DNA from 3 places in the Nocardiopsis gilva YIM 90087 genome. Region 2 is predicted to be linked to each of the others. Evidence: riboswitches for the same ligand, from Rfam matches in the RefSeq annotation. Region 2 holds a riboswitch; each other region holds the start of a gene.
What was found. Region 2 has a riboswitch for cobalamin ahead of CDO52_RS09820 (putative cobaltochelatase). Riboswitches for the same ligand answer to the same signal wherever they lie in the genome.
Positions count from the first base shown of each region.

Region 1 (4,271 bases), 2.5 Mb from region 2:
AGGACGGCGGTCTCGCCCGCCGCACCGGTCTCAGCGGACTCACCGGCGGGGTCGGAGTCGGTGCCGAGGACGTCGTCGAGTCGTTCGGCGAGCAGCCGGAGCATGGTCGGGTGCGGGCCGAGCGGGCGTCCGTAGACGTAGTCGAACCCGTCGTGCCGTTCCTTCTCGCGGATCAGCGCGCCGGGGATGTCGCCCTTGGCGTGTCCGGCCGCGACCAGCATCATCGGCACGCTCACCACACGGCGGTGGCCCCGGCCGTAGAGCTCGCCGACCGCGTCGGTCAGCGGCGGCGGCGAGAGCTCGATGAAGCCCCCGGCGACCTCGCGGTCGTCGAGGCGGCGGTCGAGCCGCTCGACGAACGCCATGAAGTCGGCGACGCCCTTCTCGTCCCGGGTGCCATGTCCGACCAGCAACAGCGGGGGTTTCATCGTGGACCTCTCACGTTCTTCTCGGGCTGGCCCCGGCTCGCGGCGGCCGGGGAGATTCATGCGGTGGGGACGGGAAATCGGCCGGACGGCCACGGTCACGGGGTGGGGCCGTAGAGCAGGGCGTTCAGCGCGGCGGCCGCCACGGCCGAGCCCCCCTTCTCCGAGACGTTGCTGACCTGGGGCAGTCCGGACTCGCGAAGGGCGGCCTTGGACTCGGCGGCACCGACAAAGCCGACCGGGAGGCCGATGACCAGGAGCGGATCGACGCCGCGGGCGATGATCTCCTCGAGCGCGGTGGGCGCGCATCCCACGACCCAGACCGCGCCGGGGCCGACCTCGGAAAAGGCGGATCGGACCGCGGCGGCGGAGCGGGTGATGCCGGTCGCGCGGGCCAGGCGCGCGGTGTTCTCCTCGGCGATACGGCAGACGCTGGGGCGGGCGGTGATGCCGGAGGCGACCATGGCGACGTCGGCCACGATGGGGGCGCCGTCGGCCAGGCCTGCCGCGGCCGCGGTCACCGCGGTGTCGTCGATGACCAGGTCGGTGGCGTAGTCGAGGTCGGCACTGGCGTGGATGACCCGTTCGGCGACGGCGCGGCTCAGCGGTGGCAGGTGCCCCAGGTCGACGCGTGACCGCAGGATGCGGAAGGACTCCACCTCGATCGGATGGACCTGACGGTTCAACTGCGTTCCCTTTCTCCGTTCAGCTGTTCACCGCTGTCGGGGATCGTGGTTCCGGTGCGCGGGCCGACCACCGGGTTCGGCGCCGCCCTGGCCTCGGATCACGCACCGGTCTCTGCCGGTCCGTTCTCTGCCGGTCCGTCGCCCACCTCGATGATCGCGTCGGCCGGGCAGACCTCGATGCACTCCAGGCAGCCCGTGCACCGCTCCGGCAGCACGTCGAGCGTGCCGCCGTTGGGACGGAAGGCGTGTTCCGGGCAGGTCAGCAGGCACGCGCCGCACGCCGTGCACGCCGAGGTCACGGCCACGGGCGCCACCGCGCAACCGAGTTCAGGCATGGCTCCCCCACGGTGTCGGACCCGGTACCGCCGCTTCGAGCGGGGCCGCGCCCGGTCACCTTACATGGCCACCGGATCGTGTCCACGCGGCCGGTGGTGCCGGGCGCGGTGCGCCCCCGATGTGGTTTCGGCGTGGCCGCAGGCCCTACGCCGCAGGGGTTTCGGGCCTACTGACGACCGCTATTGCGAATACTTGGCTATTGCGAACCTCGCGGCCAGGGCATACCTTCGTGGAGCCGTGGTGTTCGGGAAGTCCGGTGCGAAACCGGCGCGGCCCTCGCCACTGTGAACGGGAAGCCCGGTGCCCCGCCCGCCGCAGCCAGCGGAACGGACGGCTCACGGCCACTGGGGGACGTCCGGCCGCGGACGCGCCCTTGGGAAGGTCGGCGACGGGCGTCGACCCGGAGCCAGGAGACCGGCCACGGCACGTGACGACCGTCCACGAGGTGTTGGAGATTGGTCCCCCACACATGCATATCGCCGAAGGCTTCCTCCCGCCCGTCCACGCCGTGGCCTGGACCGCGGTCTCAGCGCCGTTCGTCATTCACGGCGTCCGCTCGCTGACCACGACGATCCGGACCAACCCCGAGTCCAAGCTGCTTCTCGGTGCCGCCGGTGCGTTCTGCTTCGTGCTGTCCGCGCTGAAGATCCCCTCGGTGAGCGGCAGCAGTTCCCATCCGACGGGGACCGGCCTGGGCGCGGTGCTCTTCCGACCACCGGTCATGGCCGCCCTCGGCACGATCACCCTGCTGTTCCAAGCCTTACTCCTCGCCCACGGCGGCCTGACCACGCTGGGCGCCAACGTCTTCTCGCTCGCGATCGTCGGGCCGTGGGTCGCCTACGGTGTGTACCGCCTGGTGCGGGGGCTGACCAGGGCACTGCCGGAGCACACGTCGCTGGGGCTCGCGGTGTTCTTCGCCGCCAGCCTGGCCAGCCTGGGCACCTACTCGGTGACCAGCCTCCAGCTCGCACTCGCCTTCCCCGACGCGCAGAGCGGCGTCCTGGGCTCGTTCGTCAAGTTCGGCGCCATCTTTTCGGTCACCCAGATACCGCTCGCGATCATCGAGGGTCTGGTGACCGTGATCATCGTGCGACTGCTGATCAAGGCGAGCCGGAGTGAACTGCTGCGGCTCGGCGTGCTGCGCACCGCCGCGGCCCCCACCACCCCGGTCGAGCGAAAGGCGGTGTGAGCGATGACGTCGACGAACCCGAACACCGAGCGCCCGCCGAGCGGCGAGCCGACGAACGAGCGCAGCCGCCGATGCCCACCGCCGAAGGCCGAACCGCATGGGCGGCGGAGCCGAGTGAGGAGGGGAGCGCGAGCCGAGGCGCAGGACGGCGACCGGCACCCCGCGGCGTGGGCCACCTGGGCCATGGTCGCCGCCATCGCCGTGATCGCGGTTCTGCCGCTGGCGATAGGTGCGGGCGACTCCCGCGAGGAACCCTTCGCCGGCGCCGACGCGCAGGGGCAGCAGGCCGTTGAGGACATCGACCCGGCCTACGAGCCGTGGTTCTCCCCCATCGTCGAGCTGCCCTCGTCCGAGGTCGAGTCAGGGCTCTTCGCGCTGCAGGCCGCGATCGGCGCGGGCATCATCGGCTACTACTTCGGCGTCGTGCGCACACGCTCACGGATGCGCACGGAGCAGGCGCAGGCCACCGGCGGCCCGACCGACTCCACCCGTGCGGGAGACGCGGCCGGTGATGCGGTGGCTGATGCGAGCGGCGCACCTCGGGGTGCGGAAGTCCCGGACGGCTCCGAACCGACGCGCGGCTGAGCAGCGGCGCCCATGCTGGCCATCGATGCCGCCGCCTACAAGAGCCCGTGGCGCGACGTGCACCCCGCCGTCAAGGGCACCCTCTTCGGCGGCCTGCTGCTGTGCGCGCTCGCCCTCCCGGCCTGGCCGGGCGCCGCGATCACGGCGGTGACCGCCCTCGTCGTGGCGTTCGGCCCGGCAGGGGTGGAGCCGCGCGCGTTCGCCCGCGCCGCCTGGGCTCCGCTGCTGTTCATCCTCACCGGATCGGTGACGCTGCTGTTCAGCGTCGGCGCTCCGGGCGACGCGGCCGCCGGCCCCGCGCTGGGGCCGGTGGCGTGGGACCCCGACGGTCTGGCGCGGGCCGCCGAAATCGTCGGCCGCGCCACGGCGGCACTGCTGTGCCAGCTGCTGTTCGCCTTCACCACCCCGCTCGCCGACCTGCTGCCCCGCCTCACCCGCATCGGGCTGCCGGCCGCGCTCGTGGAGATGGTCGCGCTGATCTACCGGATGCTGTTCGTGACGCTCGACACCGCCCGCCGCATCGGCACGGGGCAGGCCGGACGGCTGGGCTACGCCACCCGGCGCGCCTGGATCCGGTCGGTCGGCTCCCTGGGTGCCGCGCTGTTCATCCGCTCCTACGACCGGGCCCAGCGCATGCAGCGGGGCCTGGAATGCCGGGGCTACACCGGCGAACTGACCGTCCTCGTCGACGCGCTGCCGCTGCGTCCCCAGGCGCTCCTCGCGGCGGCCGCCGTCCCGCTTCTCGTCGCCGCGGCGACCATCGGCTCCGGAGTCTGGCTTTGACCTCGCTTGACGTGTCCCCCGGCGGTGCCCCCGCCACCGCACCCGCCGTGCTGGCGGGGCGCGACCTGGCCTTCGCCTATGACGACGCCGACCCCGTCTTCACCGGTCTGAACGTGGCGGTCGCGGCCGGGGAGGTACTGGCCGTGCTGGGCCCCAACGGCGGGGGCAAGACCACGCTGCTGCGCCTGCTGGCGGGCAGCCTGCGGCCGCGGTCCGGGGAGATCCTGCTGGACGGCGCCGGTGTCCCGCAGAGTCGGCGCGGCATCG
Region 1 is NZ_CP022753.1:4,582,659-4,586,929, forward strand. Features, by position in the region: gene CDO52_RS20535 (sirohydrochlorin chelatase) at 1-428, opposite strand, end outside; gene CDO52_RS20540 (precorrin-8X methylmutase) at 524-1,111, opposite strand; gene CDO52_RS20545 (DUF362 domain-containing protein) at 1,210-1,446, opposite strand; cobalamin riboswitch at 1,669-1,884, shown strand; gene CDO52_RS20550 (energy-coupling factor ABC transporter permease) at 1,875-2,636, shown strand; gene CDO52_RS20555 (energy-coupling factor ABC transporter substrate-binding protein) at 2,640-3,221, shown strand; gene cbiQ (cobalt ECF transporter T component CbiQ) at 3,234-4,004, shown strand; gene CDO52_RS20565 (energy-coupling factor ABC transporter ATP-binding protein) at 4,001-4,271, shown strand, end outside.
Region 1: it holds a riboswitch for cobalamin, as region 2 does, so the genes downstream of both, CDO52_RS20550 (energy-coupling factor ABC transporter permease) here and CDO52_RS09820 (putative cobaltochelatase) in region 2, are expected to answer to the same signal.

Region 2 (4,271 bases):
CGTAGGACGGTTTGCCCTGCGGCATCTGTCGTGGGTCCTTGTCTGTCGCTGGTGGTTTGTCTTCTACGGCGCGTGTAGGGTCACGCGGCGCGGTGGCGTGTGTGCCGGACCAGTCCGCTCAGCGCGTCGGCTCCCAGTTCATCCAGTCGGACCGTGGTCCCGCCCATGGTGGCGGCCAGCCGCGCGGCCAACCCTAGGCGCACCACGCCCGACTCGCAGTCGACGATGACGCTCTCCACACCCTGAGCACCGATCCACGCCCCGGCGCGCAGGGCGTCGTCGAGTCCGCCCTGCGTGGCCCGACCGTCGGTGACGACGACCAACAGCGGGCGGCGCATCGGGTCGCGCAGGCGCTCGACGCGCAGTACGTCGGCCGAGCGCAGCAGCCCCGCTGCCAGCGGCGTGCGCCCACCGGTACGCAGCTCGCGCAGGCGGCGCGCGCCCGCCTCGACCGACGAGGTGGGCGGCAGGTCGAGTTCGGCGCCCCGCCCACGGAAGGTGACCAGCCCGACCTTGTCGCGCCGCTGGTAGGCGTCGAGCAGGAGGCTGAGCACCGCGCCCTTGACGGCGCGCATGCGCTGCCGCGCCGCCATCGATCCGCTGGCGTCCACGCAGAACAGCACGAGGTTGCCCTCGCGCCCCTCGCGGACGGCCTCCCGCAGGTCCGACCCTTCCAGTCGGAGCCCGGGGCCGTTGCGGCCCCGGGCCCGCTGGTGGGGTGCCGCCGCCCGCAGCGTCTCGATCAGGTGCAGCGTCCCGACGCGTTCTCGCGGCGGACGGGACCCCGATGTCCTGCCGTACGGCGTCTCGGCGCGGGAACGGCGGCCGGGGGTCCCGTGGCCGATCCCGGAGACGCTGAACAGCCGCGGGCGGTAGGGCTCCCCCGCCTCGCTCGTGGTGTCGCCCGTCTGCTGTCCCGGCCCCGAGGGGGAGCTTTCCTGCTCTTCCCCCTGCTGGTCGCCGGAGTCAGGCGAGGACGGCGACGGCGCGGGGGCGTCCTCGGTGTCCGAGCCGTCGTGGCTCTCCTGGCTGTCCTGGCTCTCCTGCGGACTGTCGTCCGACCCATCGCCGTCGTCGGGACTCCCCGGCTCCTCCGGGGTGTCCTCACGGCCTTTTGGGTCGGCATCACCCGCCTGGTCGAGCGCCTCCTGCAGCCGGTCCTCGTCGAGGTCGGGGGCGTCGAAGGGATCGCGGCGGCGCCGGTGCGGCAGGGCGAGCCGGGCCGCGTCGCGCACGTCGTCGGACGTCACCTCGATGTGGTCCCGCCAGGCGGCCAGCGCCATGGCCGCGCGGGCCGTGACGATGTCGGCGCGCAGACCATCGACCTCGAAGGCCGCGCACACGGCCGTGACCTGGCGAAGGGCCGCGTCGGTGAGGACGACCCCGGGCAGCCGTTTGCGGGCCGCGCGGATGTGCTCCGCGAGTTCGTCGTCCTCGCGCGCGTACCCGGCGGCGAAGGCGTCAGGGTCGGTCTCGAAGGCGAGGCGGCGGCGGACCACGTCGGCGCGCTCGGACGGCTCGCGGGTGGCCGCGACCTCGACCGTGAGGCCGAACCGGTCCAGGAGCTGCGGGCGCAGCTCGCCCTCCTCCGGGTTCATCGTGCCGACCAGCAGGAACCGGGCGGCGTGCGCGACCGAGACGCCCTCGCGCTCGACGTGCGACCTGCCCATCGCCGCCGCGTCCAACAGCAGGTCCACGAGGTGGTCGTGGAGCAGGTTGACCTCGTCGACGTAGAGCACGCCGCGGTGGGCCGCGGCGAGCAGGCCCGGCTCGAACGCTTTCACGCCTTCCGTGAGCGCCCGTTCGATGTCGAGCGAGCCCACGAGGCGGTCCTCGCTCGCACCGACCGGAAGCTCCACGAGGCGCGCGTCGCGCTCAGCGGGCACGACGTCCCGCGCGTGCGGCCCGTCGGGGCAGCCTGGGTCGGGGTCAGCGGGATCGCAGGCGAAGCGGCAGCCGTCGACGACGTCGAGGTCGGGCAGGAGCGCCGCGAGGGCGCGCACGACGGTCGATTTCGCGGTGCCCTTCTCGCCTCGGACCAGGACACCGCCGACCGCCGGGGACACGGCGTTGATCAGCAGCGCCAGTTTCAGGTCGTCCATGCCGACGACCGCGCTGAAGGGGTAGCGAGCGGAAGCGCTCACGCGGGTCAGTCCTTCCTCGGGAGTCCACGCCCATAGGGGTTTGTCGTGGTGCCGAGCAGTCTCCTGGCTCCCAGATCGCCGCGTCCCCGCCGCCTTCCCACCGGTCGCGTCCGGCAGTGGCGTTGGTCGCGGGTCCGCTCCCTGGTCACAGTGGCGGGACCGCCCCGGATTCACACCGGGTTCCTGCGTGCGGCGGCAGACCCGCGCGAGGTCGCACCGCCGACGTCGGCACCGCCCACCAGAATGGCACACGCGTGTTGGGTGCCATCCCGGAGCCGGGCTTTCGGGCGCCCCTATCCAGAAACTGAAACCAGTTCTACTATGCGCCCCAGACGCCGACGTCCTTCAGCGAGCGAAGGAGCGCACGTGACCACGGACCTGAAACTGGGAATCGCGGTGGGCTACTGGGGCGCCAGCGCCGATGACGCCACCGAGACGGTGCGGGCCGCCGAGGCCCTCGGATATGAGTCGGTGTGGACCGCCGAAGCCTACGGGTCCGACGCGTTCACCCCTCTGACCTGGTACGGCGCACGGACCGAACGAATCGGGCTGGGCACCGGGATCGTGCAGCTCTCCGCGCGCACCCCGGTCGCCACCGCCATGCACGCGCTGACCCTCGACCACCTCTCCGGCGGGCGCCTCCGGCTCGGGATCGGGGTGTCCGGCCCGCAGGTCGTCGAGGGCTGGTACGGGCAGCCGTTCCCGCGCCCGCTGGCACGGACCCGGGAATACCTGGACATCATGCGCCAGGTCTGGCGCCGCGAGGCACCGGCCACCTCCGAGGGACCGCACTACCCGCTCCCCTATCCGGGCGGAACCAGGCTGGGCAAGCCGCTGAAGTCCATCACCCGCCCGCTGCGCCCGGACATCCCCGTCTACCTGGGCGCCGAGGGGCCGAAGAACGTCGCCCTGGCCGCCGAGATCGCCGATGGCTGGACGCCCCTCTTCTACCACCCGGAGATCAGCCCCGGCGTGTACGCCGACGCGCTCGCCGCGGCCCCCGACGGCTTCGACATCGCCTGCACGGTCACCGTGCTCCCGCACGAGGACACCGCCGAGGCGCTGCGCACCGCCAAGATTCCGCTCGCCTTCTACATCGGCGGCATGGGCGCCCGCGACGAGAACTTCCACCTCAACGTGTTCGTTCGGATGGGGTTCGCCGAAGCCGCGTACAAGGTGCAGGAGCTGTTCCTGGCCGGACGCCGCGAGGAGGCGGTGGACGCCGTCCCCGACGAGCTGGCCGACGGCCTCTCCCTGGTCGGCCCGCTCCCCCGCATCGCCGAACGCCTCCAGGCGTGGCGCGACAGCCCGGTCACCACCCTCCTCGTCGCCGGAGTCCGCGACGAACCCGGCCTGCGCGCCCTGCGCGAAATGGTGCTCGGGTGACCGAGGGTGGCCCGTGGGGAGAACGCCTCCCCCGTCACCGCAACTTTTCCCCAGGAATCCCCGAAAACCCCCACAAGGCGCGTGGCAGCAGGAGATCATGATCAACATGGCGATCAGGCGAATGGTGAGCAGCGTCAGCGTCAGGTCGATGGAGCGCCCGAGGGCGGGGTGGTCATGGGGGTAGAGCCACAGCGACCGGGAGACGCCACCCGCCGGATCCCCGTGGCCCGGGATCAGGAATGGTTCTGGAGCGAGGAGTGGCAGGCGAAAGAGCGGGAAGCCGAAGCCGGGTCTTCCTCTCTGATCAGGAGTTCCTGGCCTGGCTCGACCGAAAGGTGAAGTAGCGCGGGTCAGTCCCAGACCCGCGCCAGCAGCCACTGACCGCTCTCGGAGTCATGCCGCAGCTCATAGACGCCCGGGCCGCGCCCGGAGCCCGCCTCCACGCGCCAGAATGTGCGCCGAGGCAGCCGGTCGCGCGCCCCGACCGCCCAGTCGGTGCGCAGCGTGACCCAGTGGTCGATGATCCGCCGCACCGTGTAGATCCGTCCGTCCCAGGTGAAGCGCCGCGGCCGCCCCTCCCGCTCGGCCACCGTGATGGGCACACCGTAGACACGTGCCACCGGGCCACTCCCCTCGTCGCGTACGCGCCCGCACCGGCGGTGCGCGAAAGCCGTCGGCCCGCGGGGAAGAGTAGGCACTAATTCGAACTGGTGTTCTAATTATAACGAGGTCGACTACAGA
Region 2 is NZ_CP022753.1:2,125,270-2,129,540, reverse strand. Features, by position in the region: partial or broken gene cobO (cob(I)yrinic acid a,c-diamide adenosyltransferase) at 1-28, opposite strand, end outside; gene CDO52_RS09820 (putative cobaltochelatase) at 81-2,144, opposite strand; cobalamin riboswitch at 2,201-2,330, opposite strand; gene CDO52_RS09815 (LLM class F420-dependent oxidoreductase) at 2,511-3,530, shown strand; gene CDO52_RS09810 (DUF6504 family protein) at 3,881-4,150, opposite strand.

Region 3 (4,271 bases), 2.0 Mb from region 2:
CTCCAACCGGAAGCCGTCCGTTTCCGCGATGAGTGTGCCCAGGCCCAGTCCTTCGACGACATCGAGCCGAGACCACACAGCGGGGTGATCGTTTCTGGCGGACATGACACCGTTCTACCTGTACGACCGATTACACAACAGCGTGCCCCCATCACCGATGCGTCACAACAGCAAAGAAGGACCCACCGGCGGGGGTACCGGTGGGTCCTGTCATTCGCGGGCGGCTGGGCTGGGCTTCTGGGCTCAGACGGTGGCCTTGGCTTCGCCGTCCACGCGGTCGAAGTCGTCCTCCATCTGCTGGCTGGCCCGGCCCAGGTTGTTGAAGACGGCGATCGCGATGAGGCTGACGACCACGGCCGGAACCATCGCGTACAAGTCGGTGTGCATGACCCGGGCGTCGAGCTCGGTCCAGATGACCGCCGTGGCACCGCCGCCGACCATGCCGGCGAGCGCGCCCCCGCGGTTCATCTTGCGCCAGTACAGGGAGAGCAGGATGACGGGGCCGAACCCGGCGCCGAACCCGGCCCAGGCGTAGCCGACCAGCTCCATGATCGTCTGGTTGCCCGACAGCGCGATGGCCGCGGCGGCCACGGCCACGCCCACGACCGCGGCGCGGCTGATCCACACCAGCTTCATGGGCGAGGCCTCGCGGTTGACGAACGCCCGGTAGCCGTCCTCGGTGATCGCGGAGGAGGCGACCAGGAGCTGGGAGTCGGCGGTGCTCATGACCGCGGCCAGGATGGCGGCGAGCAGCAGCCCGGCCACCCACGGGTTCATCAGCGCGCTGATGAGCGAGGGGAAGACCTGCTCGGCGTCCTCCAGCGGGGTGTCGAAGAAGACGACGCCGGTGAAGCCGACGAGCAGCGCCAGGGCCATGGCGGTGACCGCCCAGCCGACGCTGATGACGGCGGCCTGCGGGACGGCCTTGGCCGAGCGGATGCCCATGAAGCGGGCGAGGATGTGCGGCTGGCCGAGGTAGCCGATGCCCCAGGCGAGACCGGAGATGATGGCGATGGGCGCGAGCGCGTCCCCGAGGTTCGTGCCCTCGACGCCGCCGAGCATGCTGCCGAAGTCGACCTCGTGGCCGGCGGACGGGTCGGTCATGACGACGATGATCGCCACGATCGGCACGACGAGCAGCGCGAGCCACATCATCACGGCCTGGATGACGTCGGTGTAGCTGACCGCGAGGAAACCGCCGAGGAAGGTGTAGAGGACGACGATCGAGACGCCGACGATGATCGCGACGGCCGACGGCATGTCGAAGACCTTCTCGAACAGACCGCCCATGGCGACCAGGCCGGAGGCGACGTAGAAGAGGTAGAAGAGCAGGATCAGGATGGCCGAGGCGCCGCGCAGGACACCGCTGTGGTCACCGAAGCGGTTCTCCAGGTAGGAGGAGAGGGTCAGCGAGTTGGACTCGCCGCCGTTGCGCGCGTCGGTGGCGCGCTCGGTGTAGACGCGCAGCCGACCGGCGATCAGGTACCAGCTGGCCGCGAAGCCGATGGCGAGGCCCACGGCGATCCACGCCTCGCCGAGGCCGGAGAGGTAGATCGCGCCGGGAAGCCCCAGCAGCAGCCACGCGCTGAAGTCGCTGGCGTTCGCGCTCAGGCCCGCCACCCAGCTGTTCAGCTGGCGGCCGCCGAGGACGAAGTCGGACAGGGACGTTGTCCGCTTGTAGACCCAGAGACCGATCGCGACCATCGCCACGAAGTACATGGCGAAGGTGGCGGTCGAGGCCACCATCGAACTGCTCACTCGGCTCCCCTCTTTTCTCTGCTCGTCGGGATCACGGGAATTGACCGAATCCTGACGCGCGAGTGAAAGGTGTGGCAATGACCGATATGGACTTAGTCACTACTTCGAGACCTGGCCGATGCGTTCGTCGTCCATGCTTGTCGAACCGGCCATGCGTCTCCCCTACACCTTGTCTGATCGGACATTTACCGTAACGAAGGGTACATATAGGCAGGTCGGGCACTTTACCTCTCGATGACCTTTCGCCCGCAAGTGTCCAAGATCACGATCGGGACACCACGTCGCCCAGTACGGGTACGTGCAGCTCCTGGGCCCTACGATCGCCTGTGGCGACGGAAACCAGGAAGCCGGTGCGAGTCCGGCACGGTCCCGCCACTGTGACCGGGGAGTCGAGCCCACGGATGGCCACGGCGCGCAGGCGCTGGAAGGCCGGGTGAGGCGATGATCCGGGAGTCAGGAGACTGGGCCGTCGCGACACCGTCGACCAGGGGCGCGGACCCCGGGACGAGCGGGCACACAGCCCTGTTCGCAGGGGCGCCCGCGCATCCCACCGCGCCCGGACCCGCGAGAGGACCGGACGTGCCCAAGATCCCCCGCCCCTTCACCACCTTCCCACCCTTCGCCCGCCCCCTGTCGGCCCGGGGTACCGCATCGACGTCGTCGGCGACAGCCACGGCAGCGGCCGCATCGGCCCTGGTCGTCGCGCTCACCGGCTGCGGTAGCGGGGCGTCGGACGCCACGGACGACCCCACCGCAGCCTCCCCGGAAGGTTTCCCCGTCACCATCGCCAACTGCGGCACCGATGTCGTCATCGACGCGCCGCCGGAGCGCGTGGTGACCATGAACCAGCACGCCACCGAGGTGATGCTGGCGCTCGGCTTGGAGGACCGGCTGGTGGGCACGGCGTATCTGGACGACGCGGTACTGCCGGAGTTCCAGGAGGCCTACGACGCGGTCCCGGTCCTCGCCGACGAGTACCCCTCGTTCGAACAGGTGCTGGAGGCCGACCCGGACTTCGTCTACGCGGGTTTCGGGAGCAGCGCCTTGGATGACGCCGAGGGGCGGGGCCGGGAGGCGATGGCCGATGCCGGGATCGCGACCTACGAGAACATCGAGCAGTGCACCGACAACGTCACCATGGAGACCGTCTCCACCGAGATCGACAACATCGCGTTGATCTTCGGGGTCGAGGATCGCGCGGACGAGGTCAACGACGACATCACGGCACGGGTGGACGAAGCCCGGAAGCGGCTGGCGGACGTTGACCCGGTGGACGTGGTCGTCGTCGACTCCATCGACTCGACCGTCTCCACCGCGGGCGGCAACGGCATCGGCACCGAGATCATCGAGCGCGCCGGAGGCCGCAACGTCTTCGACGACGTCGACAAGGTCTTCGCCGACGTCTCCGTCGAACAGGTCGCCGAGCGCTCCCCCGACGCGATCCTCATCTACGACTACGGCGAGACGCCGGTGGAGGAGAAGAAGCGGGCACTGCTGGAGAACCCCACGCTCGCCGACGTCCCGGCGATCAAGGAGGAGCGGTTCGCGGTGCTCCCGCTGTCTTCGGCGGTGGTGGGCGTCCGGGCCGGCGACGCCGTCTACGACGTCGCCGAGCAGCTGCATCCGGACGCGTTCTGAGCCGGGGCATGCGACAGCACACGCGGTCCGCCGCCGACACCGCAGTGGACTCCGCCGTTGATCCGCCCGCTGAGGACCAGTACGGCGATCCGCAGCGGGACGGACAGCGGCGGACACTCCTGGGGCGGCGCGTCCCGCGCCGCCTCCCCGTGTCCATCGTGGTTCCGGCCCTTGTCGCAGCGCTGCCGCTTGCTGTGACGTTCGGCGTCGTCGCCGGGTCGGTGGGGATCTCCGTCGCCGAGACCTGGCGCATCCTGGCGCACCAGATCGTCCCCGGAGCCATCGACCCGACCTGGTCGGTGGCCCACGAGCGGATCGTGCTGACGGCCCGGCTGCCCCGGGTCCTGCTGGCCGCCCTGGTAGGGGCCGGACTCGCGATGGTCGGCGCGGTGTTGCAGACGCTGGTGCGCAACCCCTTGGCCGACCCGCTCCTGCTGGGGGTGTCCTCGGGCGCCACCTTCGGCGCGGTGCTCGTGACGATCGCGGGCATCACCGTGGCCGGTACGTACTCGGTCCCGCTGGCGGCCTTCCTCGGGGCTCTGACCGCACTGGTGGCCGTCTACTCCGTGGCGCGGACGAGCGGCAGGATGACCAGCACCCGACTCATCCTGTCCGGTGTCGTGGTCGGCCAGGTGCTGCAGGCCGCCGCGAACCTGATCATCATGCTGTCGGGCCAGCCCCACGCCGCCAAGCAGGTCATGCGCTGGACCCTCGGCGGACTGGGCGGCAGCACGTGGGACATGCTTCCGCTGCCAGCGGCCACGGTGCTCATCGTCCTGCTCCTCATCGCCGCCCAGACCACCGCGCTCAACGTCTTCCAGCTCGGCGACGACATGGCGACGGGCATCGGCCTGCACGCCGACCGGTTCCGCGTT
Region 3 is NZ_CP022753.1:96,216-100,486, forward strand. Features, by position in the region: gene CDO52_RS00550 (putative glycolipid-binding domain-containing protein) at 1-105, opposite strand, end outside; gene putP (sodium/proline symporter PutP) at 244-1,746, opposite strand; cobalamin riboswitch at 2,063-2,242, shown strand; gene CDO52_RS00560 (ABC transporter substrate-binding protein) at 2,338-3,396, shown strand; gene CDO52_RS00565 (FecCD family ABC transporter permease) at 3,405-4,271, shown strand, end outside.
Region 3: it holds a riboswitch for cobalamin, as region 2 does, so the genes downstream of both, CDO52_RS00560 (ABC transporter substrate-binding protein) here and CDO52_RS09820 (putative cobaltochelatase) in region 2, are expected to answer to the same signal.